Regions from separate parts of the Stenotrophomonas sp. PS02297 genome, predicted to be linked through region 1. Evidence: predicted binding sites of a transcription regulator. Region 1 holds the regulator's gene; each other region holds the start of a gene.
The links. Region 1 encodes FliA, which starts transcription of late flagellar genes. Its sites were predicted from a motif close to TAAAGTTTNNCNNNCNNNGGCCGATAA; they were not measured.

Region 1 (2,198 bases):
GGCCACCCGCCGCCAGCCTGCCGGCCCCGTGCGCACCATCGCGGTGACCGGCGGCAAGGGCGGCGTGGGCAAGACCAACGTCTCGGCCAACCTGGCCGTGGCGCTGGCCGGCATGGGCAAGCGCACGCTGCTGCTGGACGCCGACCTGGGCCTGGCCAACATCGACGTGATCCTCGGTCTGCAGCCCAAGCACACCCTGGCCGACCTGGTCGCCGGGCGCTGCACGCTGGAGGACGTCATCATCGAAGGTCCCGACGGCCTGCTGGTGGTGCCGGCCGCGTCCGGGCGCCGGCACATGGCCGAGCTGCAACCGGCCGAGCACGTCGGCCTGGTCAACGTGTTCTCCGAGCTCGAGCGCGACCTGGACGTGATGATCATCGACACCGCCGCCGGCATCACCGACAGCGTGCTGACCTTCTGCCAGGCCGCGCAGGACACCGTGGTGGTGGTCTGCGACGAGCCGGCATCGATCACCGACGCCTACGCGCTGATCAAGGTGCTCTCGCGCGAGCGCGGGGTGGACCGCATCCAGGTCGTGGCCAACATGGCGCGCGACCCCAACGAAGGCCGCGTGCTGTACGAGAAGCTGGTGCGGGTGTGCGAGAAATTCCTGGCCGACGTTTCGCTCAACTACCTGGGCTGCGTACCGCAGGACGACTGGCTGCGCCTGTCGGTGCAGCGCCAGCAGCCGGTGGTGAAGCTGTACCCGTCGGCGCCGGCCGCGCTGGCGCTGCAGGAAATCGCCCGCCGTACCGCCCGCTGGCAGGCGCCCACCGAGCCGCGCGGCGGCGTCGAGTTCTTCCTTGAGCGCATCATCCAGCGCGGGATGGCCACATGAAGCCCGCCGCTGCCGCCCAATACCGCGAGGTGCAGCGCGCCAGCGCCAACGACTGCATCGCCCGCCATTCGGACCTGGTGCGGCGCATCGCCCATCACCTGGCGGCGCGGCTGCCGGCCAGCGTCGAGATCGACGACCTGATCCAGGCCGGGATGATGGGGCTGATCGAGGCGTCGCGCAGTTACGACGCCGAACAGGGCGCCTCGTTCGAGACCTACGCCTCGATCCGCATCCGCGGCTCGATGATCGACGAGATCCGCCGTGGCGACTGGGTGCCGCGCTCGGTGCACCGCCGCGCCCGCGACGCCGCCGCCACCATCCGCCGCATCGAGCAGGCCACCGGCCGTGCCGCCAGCGCCACCGAGGTGGCCGAGGCGATGGAGATGCCGCTGCCCGAGTACCTGCGGCTGATCGAGGACGCCGCGCGCGGCCAGGTGCTGAGCCTGGAGTCGCGCATCGAGGACCAGGGCGAGCTGGATACCCCGGCCACCGGCGGGCCGACCCCGCAGCAGGTGCTCGAGCGCAGCCAGTTCGGCGAGGAACTGGGCAAGGCCATCGGCCAGTTGCCCGAGCGCGAACAACTGGTGCTGTCGCTGTACTACGAGCAGGAACTGAACCTGAAGGAGATCGGCGCGGTGCTCGGGGTGAGCGAGTCGCGGGTCTGCCAGATCCACGGCCAGGCCATGCTGCGCCTGCGCGGCCGGCTGAAGATTTTCGAGGCGGCCGACGCCGGCCTCGTCGAACCATGAAGAGGAACACCTTTTGAACAAGAACATGCGGATCCTGATCGTCGACGACTTCTCGACCATGCGGCGCATCGTCAAGAACCTGCTGGGCGACCTGGGCTTCACCAATACCGCCGAAGCCGAGGACGGGCATGCCGCATTGGCCCTGTTGAACAGCCAGCCGTTCGACTTCGTGGTCACCGACTGGAACATGCCGGTGATGACCGGCATCGAACTGCTCAAGGTGATCCGCGCCGATGCCAAGCTCAAGACGCTGCCGGTGCTGATGGTCACCGCCGAGGCCAAGCGCGAGCAGATCATCGAAGCCGCGCAGAGCGGCGTGAACGGCTACATCATCAAGCCGTTCACCGCGCAGACCCTGGAGGAGAAGCTGGGCAAGATCTTCGAACGGCTGGCGGCGAGCGCCTGATGACGATCATCTCCAGCGGGACCCCGAGCGAGAAATCGGCCCTGGTGCAACGCCTGCAGGATGCGCTGGCGGCGCTGGAAAGCGGCGATGAAACCGGCTGGCGCCGGGAAATCGACGCCCTGGCGGCACTGCGCACGCAGCCGATGATGGCCGGCCTGGGCCGGCTCGCGCGCGAGCTGGGCCAGGCGCTGGGCGAACTGCCGAC
Region 2 (2,198 bases), on a different contig from region 1:
TCCACGCCCTGCCCGCGCAGGGTCTTGACCACCTCCGGTTCGGCAGGGGTGGCGGGGTCGCCGGCCTTTTCGGCCGCCGGCGCGACGGCGCCGCCATCGCGGGCACAGGCGGCCGGCGCCAACAGCGTGGCGGTGAGCAGGAACAGGGCGGTACGGGAGCGGATCATCGCGTATCTCTTCAGGGGAATCGGGAAGTCATTGCAGTTCGCGCAGGCGCGCTTCCAGCGTCGCCCGCGACAGTTCGCCCATGTGCGCGCCGCGCAGGCGGCCGTCCGCATCGAAGAACAGCGTGGTCGGCAGCGCGCGCGCGCCGGTCAGGCGCATCAGTTCCGACTCCGGATCCAGCAGGATGTTCCCCGGCGCCAGCGCTTCGGCCCGCAGATAGGCGGCGACATCGGCCAGCTCCTCGCCCTGGTTGGCGAACACGAAGCCGATCCGCGGATGCTCGGCCTGCGCGCGCACCAGCGTGGGCATCTCGCGCCGGCACGGGCCGCACCAGCTCGCCCACAGGTTCACCACCAGCGGCCGGCCCGCATGCGCGGACAACCGCGCCGGAGCGCCCTGCATATCGGTGAGCGCGATGTCGGGCAGCACGATGCTCGAACGCTGCAGCGCGAACAGCGCCATGCCGCCGACGGCCCAGAACGCGGCGCCGGCCGCCAGCCCCAGCAGCACCGGCTTGCGCGGCGCATGGCGCCAGGTCCGCCACAAGGCGTAAGCCGCCGCCACTGCCAGCCCGGCCCAGACCGCATAGCCGCCATCGCCCAGGCGGATGATCGACAGCGGATCGGGCAGGTAGTCGCCGGCATGCCGCAGCACATGCGCCACCCGCGCGCCCAGGACCCCCAGCAGGAGGGCATCGATCACCACGGCGCCAGCGCGACTGCGCCCGCCGTCGGCGGCCGTGGCCAGCCCACGCGCGAACAGCCAGGCGATGAAGGCCGCCACCAGGCCCAGCAGCGCCATCAGCGGAAACGGTCCGGCGCTGATCACGGACATTGCCGCGCCTGGCCGGATAACGGCGCGCGATCAGGCCGCGCAGGCCCGGGAAAGGCCCGCGCCGATGGATCCGGGCGCAGGGACGGCATGGCGGAAGCGGAGGCGTTGAACGGCAACTGTAGGTGAATCCACGCGGGAAGCCGCTCAAACAGTAGCGTCAACGGCCGATAATGTCTCTCCGCCCCCGCCGCGCCGCCCACCATCGCCATGCCCCACGCTCATCCTCCGCCCGCCGACCACGACAGCCATGGCCTCGCCGCCGACTGGCGCAGGAGCCTGGCCGACGCCGGTCCCGAAGCCGCGCGGGTACTGGCCGCGCTGGCCGCGACGGACGCCCCGGCGATGGCCGTGCATTTCTACCAGGTGATGATGGACGACACCCGCGCCTCGCGCCTGCTCTCGCACGAGCAGGTGCGCACGCGCCTGCAACCGGCGATGCAGCGCTGGGTGGCCAACCTGCTGCGCGCCACCGCCGGCGATGTCGACGACCTGATCGCCGCCCAGCGCGTGATCGGCGACGTGCACGCCCGCGTCGGCATTCCGGTGGACCTGGTGACGCGCGGCACGCGCGTGCTCAAGCAGCGCCTGTTCCAGTCCATCGCCGCGCAGGCCGGGCATGGCCAGGCCGCGCATGCCGCCGTCGCCAGCCTCACCGCCTCGTTCGACATCGCGCTGGAAGGCATGACCCTGGCCTATTCCAACGCGCGCGAGCGTTCCTCGCGCACCGATGCCGCCTACCGCCTGTTCTCGCTGGTGCAGAACGTCGGCACCGAACGCGAGCGCCAGCGCGCGCTGCTGCTGGACTGGGAAAACACCCTGCTCTATGCCCTGGCCAGCCAATGCGACCCCGTCGGCTTCCAGTCGCTGGCCGGCTCCGAGTTCGGGCTGTGGTTCACCCACAAGGGCATCCCCAGCTTCGGCGAAAGCACCGAAACCAGGCGGATCTGCGACCTGGTGGCGGACGTCGACCTCGCCCTGCAGCAGATCCTGCGCGAGGAAGCCGATCCGCGCGCGCGCGCCGCGCAGCTGCAGGACATCCGCGCGCGGGTCAGCCAGATCCGCAACCTGCTCGGCATGCTGTTCGAACGCATCGGCGAACTCGACGCCGGCTGCGACGCGCTGACCAACCTGCTCAACCGGCGTTTCCTGCCCACCGTGCTGCGCCGCGAAATCGACCTGGCCGCGAAGTCGCAGGGCAG
Region 3 (2,198 bases), on a different contig from region 1:
GCGGCCAGTCGCTGCCGGCCTGAGCGCGTCCCGCGCCAGCGGGCCACCGGCCGGCTCCATTCCTGCCTCGCGCCTAGACCAGCTGCGCCGATCCGATCACCCGTACACCCGGCCGTGGCGCCAATGCCGCTTCGACCAGCGCATCGGCGATACGTCCGGCCGGATTGATCCGCCACGCGCGCGGCAGCACGGGCGCCAGCGCTCCCAGCACCCGTGCGGCGGCCTGCTCGCCAGGGCGCGGCTCGGCGCGTTCGCCACCGATCAAGCCCGGCCGCACCAGTGCCAGCGATGCGAATTCCAGCGCGCGCAGGTCGCGCTCCAGTTCGCCCTTGACCCGGTTGTAGAAGAACGGCGAGCGCGGATTGGCGCCCATCGCCGAGTTCAAGGCAAAGACCGTGCAGCCATGGGCCCGCACGGCGCGTGCGATGGCCAGCGGATACCCGTGGTCGATGCGCTGGAAAGCCTGGCGCGAACCGGCCTGTTTCAGGGTCGAGCCCAGCGCGCAGATCGCCGCGTCCACATTCCACCAGGGCGCCTCCAGCGACAGCTGGTCGAAATCCAGCACCGGGCTGGACAGGCGCGGATCCTGCAATGCCGGCGGCCGCCGGCCCGGTGCGACGGCCGCCGTGCAGCGCGCGTCGGCCAGCAGCCGCCGCAACACCTGCGATCCAACCAGTCCGGTGGCCCCGGCCAGCAATACGCGCATCCCGCTCCTCCTTCGCACGGCTGTTCAAGCCGGCATCCGCAATGCCGATAATGGGGGCATCAATCCCCGCCCGCGGCCCGGCCGCGCCCCCGTCCGGAACCGCCTCGCGATGGCCGACAGCACCGACACTCCGCCCCCCAAGCCTGCCGGACTGGGACGCATCCTGTCACGCCGCCAGTCCATGGCCGAGCCGACCGCACCCGCCGCACCCGCTCCGGCGTCCCACGGCCACGGTGCGGCGCCGCTGCAGCGGATGTTCGCCCAGGCGCACGCGCCGGAAGCGTTGCTGCATGCCTTCGCCCAGGGGATGTCCAGCCTTCCCGGCGAACTCGGCGACCTAGGCCGGCTGCTGCAGAGCGCCTACGAGCGCCAGGAATGGGAACGCTACGGCCGCCTGCTGCGCCAGCTGATCGACAAGTACATCCGCACCATCGAACTGGAACCCGCGCACGGCGGCAACGGCGAGGCCGAGCGCCTGCGCGACATGCTGCGCAATACCCTCGGCGCGGTGCTGTCCAGCCTGCTGCAGCAGGCGCCGGAACTGGAAACCCAGGCCCGGCGCATGGGCGAGGAGCTGCGCGGCTGGCGGTCGGGGCAATCGCTGGAGCCGGTGGAGCAGCACCTACGCGAACTCTGCCACCAGGTCGGCGTGCGCAACGACGTGCTGCACGAACAGCACGACCTGCTGCTCAACCTGTTCGACCTGCTGCTGCAGAACATCGCCGAGCTGATCGATGGCGGCAGCTGGCTGCACGGCCAGATCGGCAATGTGCGGCAGATGCTCGCCGGGCCTCTGGACCGCACCTCGCTGGAGCGCACCCGCAACGACCTGCGCGAGGTGATCTACCGGCAGGGCGTGCTCAAGCAGGGCATCGACGAATCCAAGGCGGCGATGCGCGACCTGATGGTCGATTTCGTCGAGCAGGTGGATGGCATGGCCTCGCAGACCGGCGAGTACCACGACCGCATCGCCAGTTACGCGGTCGCCGTGCGCCAGGCGCGCAGCCTCGCCGACCTGGGCCAGCTGCTGCAGAGCGTGCTGCAGGACACCGCCCGGCTGCAGTCGCAGGCCCTGCGCGCGCGCGACCGCCTGTCCAGCGCGCGCGCGGAAGCACTGGCCGCCGAACAGCGCGTGCAACAGCTCGAACGCGAGCTGGAAGAAGCCGGCAGCCAGCTGCGCACCGATCCGCTGACCGGCGCCCTGAACCGGCGCGGGCTGCAGGAACTGCTCGCCGATGCGATGGGCGCCGCGCAGGCGCCACTCAGCATCGCCATGCTGGACCTGGACCATTTCAGCCAGACCAATGCCGACTACGGCCATGCCGGCGGCGACCATGCCCTGCGCCACCTGGTGGCGACCACGCAGACACGCCTGGGCAGCCACGGCCAGGTCGCGCGCCTGGGCGGCGACGAGTTCGTACTGGTCCTGCCCGGCATGCCGCAGGACCAGGCCGACGCGCAGCTGCGCCGGCTGCAGGAGGCCCTCGCCCAC
Region 4 (2,198 bases), on a different contig from region 1:
CGAGCGCGGCCGCGTCCACGCCGGTGCCGATCTGCGTCTCGACGCCGGCCTGGGCAAAGGTCTGCAGCAGCGCGTCGTTGGCATAGACCACGTGCCCCTCGCCATCGGTCACCAGTACCGCGGCGCGGGCCACGTCCAGCGCCTGGCGCACGCGCTGGTTGGCGAGCGCGGCGACGCGTTCGGCGGCGATGCGCTCGCGCAGGCTGGTCTGCATCTGCATCAGCGCGGTGGCCAGGCGGCCGATCTCGTCCTCGCGGTTGCGCACCACCAGGGTGCCGTCGAGATGGTCGTCGGCGATGGCGCGGGCGAACGCGGCGGCATCGGCCAGCGGCCGGTCGATGGCGCGCAGCAGCAGCATCAGCAGCGACACCAGCAGCAGGCCGACGATGAGCACGGTGGCGGCGAAGGTCGCGTTCATCCAGGTGCGCGCGGAGGCCTGCCCGGCGCGCTGCTCCTGCAGGGCGCTGCGCTGTCCCTGCTGCAGGCGCTGGATCACCGGGTCCACCTGCGCGGCATGGTCGTCCAGCGCCTGGGTCTCGCTGTCCACGCCGAAACGCGCCGCGGCATAGGACAGGAACGCGCCCTGGTAAAGCTGCATCGCTTCGCGCACCTGCGCGCGCACGCTCTCGGGCATGCGCGCGCGCTGCAGCAGCAGCTCGAACGGCATCGCCTCCGCGCCCAGCTCGTCGGCATATTTCTGCTCGCGGCGCAGGATGAAGTCCTTCTCGTGGCGGCGCATGCTCAGCATCGACACCTGCAGCTCCGGCTCGCGGTAGTCGCCGATCAGGTTCTCCACCGTATGCACCGCCGCGCGCAGCTCGCCCTGCATGCCGCTGTCGGCATCGTGGCCCAGCTCGCCGATGCGCTCGTCCAGCAGCTGCGCCGATTCGAGATAGGACCGCAGCGTCTGCGCCAGTTCCGCCGGCCAGGGGTCGGCGCCCGGCACCGGCGCCAGCGCCTCGTCCAGCTGCGCGCGCGCCTTGCCGAAGGCCTGGCCGGCGGCGGTCGAGAACGACATGGCATACTCGGCCTGCGCGCGCCGCGTCTCGGCGAAGGCGCGGGCCAGGTTCTCCAGCCGCGCCGCATCCTGCTGGTAGCGCTGCAGGCGCTGGTCGGCGGCGCGCATCCCGGCGCTGAGCCAGGCATAGGCCGAGCCGATGACGGCCAGGCCGACGACCAGGGCCAGCAGGCTCAGCCGCAGCTTCTGGGCGATTCCAAGCGGGAATTTCATTGCGGGACTCCGGACGTGAGGACGCCTCGTGATCGGCCGTGTCCGCGGATTCTTTAGCGCCGCCCGCGGACGCGCATGCGATGGCAGTGCGCGTGCGGCGCACATGAAGCCAGCGCTCCATGACAGCGGCATGTCAGCGCTCGGCGGGGTGCCTGCACGGCCGTGCTAGAATCCGCGCTCCCTTGGGGAGTAGCCTGCTTCCAGCGTCTGGAAGCGCTCGCGTCAACACACTCGACCATTGCGTCGTGGCGCGTGCGACCGGTTCCACGGTTGGCGAGACCAACGGCATGCCGCGCAACGTCAGGTTGGGCGCGCCGCATGCCGTCCGTCTCCGCCCGACCAGGAAAACCCGATGTCCCCGATCTCCATCCTCCTCGTCGGCTTCGCCATGTCCACCGACGCCTTCGCCGCTGCGATCGGCAAGGGCGCGGCGATGCGCCGTCCGCGCCTGCCCGACGCGCTGCGCGCCGGCCTGATCTTCGGCGCGATCGAGGCCATCACCCCGCTGCTGGGCTGGCTGCTGGGCCGCGCCGCATCGCAGTATGTGCAGGCCTTCGACCACTGGATCGCCTTCGTACTGCTCGGCGCGCTGGGCGTGCACATGATCGTGGCCGGCCTGCGCCCGGATACGGAGGAAGAAACGCAGGAGGCCGACGACAATCGCCACCACCGGTTCTGGACCCTGGCCGCCACCGGCCTGGCCACCAGCATCGACGCGGCGGCGGTCGGCGTGAGCCTGGCCTTCCTGGACGTGCACATCGGCGTGGTCGCGCTGGTCATCGGCCTGTGCACCCTGGTCATGGTCACCCTGGGCATCATGCTCGGCCGCGTACTCGGCGCCCTGGTCGGCAAGCGCGCCGAGATCGTCGGCGGCGCGATCCTGATCGTCATCGGCGCCGGCATCCTGTACGAGCACCTGAGCGGCGCGGCCTGACCTGCGTCCGCCGATGGCGCTTCGACGGAAGGC

Region 2: the regulator FliA is predicted to act here: its motif matches at 1,144-1,170, upstream of QMX80_RS08495 (GGDEF domain-containing protein).
Region 3: the regulator FliA is predicted to act here: its motif matches at 731-757, upstream of QMX80_RS11860 (GGDEF domain-containing protein).
Region 4: the regulator FliA is predicted to act here: its motif matches at 1,261-1,287, upstream of QMX80_RS10465 (methyl-accepting chemotaxis protein).

The regions. Positions count from the first base shown of each region.
Region 1 is NZ_JASCOS010000088.1:11,718-13,915, forward strand. Features, by position in the region: gene QMX80_RS14460 (MinD/ParA family protein) at 1-838, shown strand, start outside; gene QMX80_RS14465 (RNA polymerase sigma factor FliA) at 835-1,587, shown strand; gene cheY (chemotaxis response regulator CheY) at 1,601-1,993, shown strand; gene QMX80_RS14475 (protein phosphatase CheZ) at 1,993-2,198, shown strand, end outside.
Region 2 is NZ_JASCOS010000030.1:11,286-13,483, forward strand. Features, by position in the region: gene dsbG (thiol:disulfide interchange protein DsbG) at 1-167, opposite strand, end outside; gene QMX80_RS08490 (TlpA disulfide reductase family protein) at 196-999, opposite strand; gene QMX80_RS08495 (GGDEF domain-containing protein) at 1,207-2,198, shown strand, end outside.
Region 3 is NZ_JASCOS010000058.1:16,946-19,143, reverse strand. Features, by position in the region: gene QMX80_RS11870 (SDR family oxidoreductase) at 1-23, shown strand, start outside; gene QMX80_RS11865 (NAD(P)H-binding protein) at 74-706, opposite strand; gene QMX80_RS11860 (GGDEF domain-containing protein) at 816-2,198, shown strand, end outside.
Region 4 is NZ_JASCOS010000045.1:217-2,414, reverse strand. Features, by position in the region: gene QMX80_RS10465 (methyl-accepting chemotaxis protein) at 1-1,231, opposite strand, end outside; gene QMX80_RS10460 (manganese efflux pump MntP family protein) at 1,584-2,165, shown strand.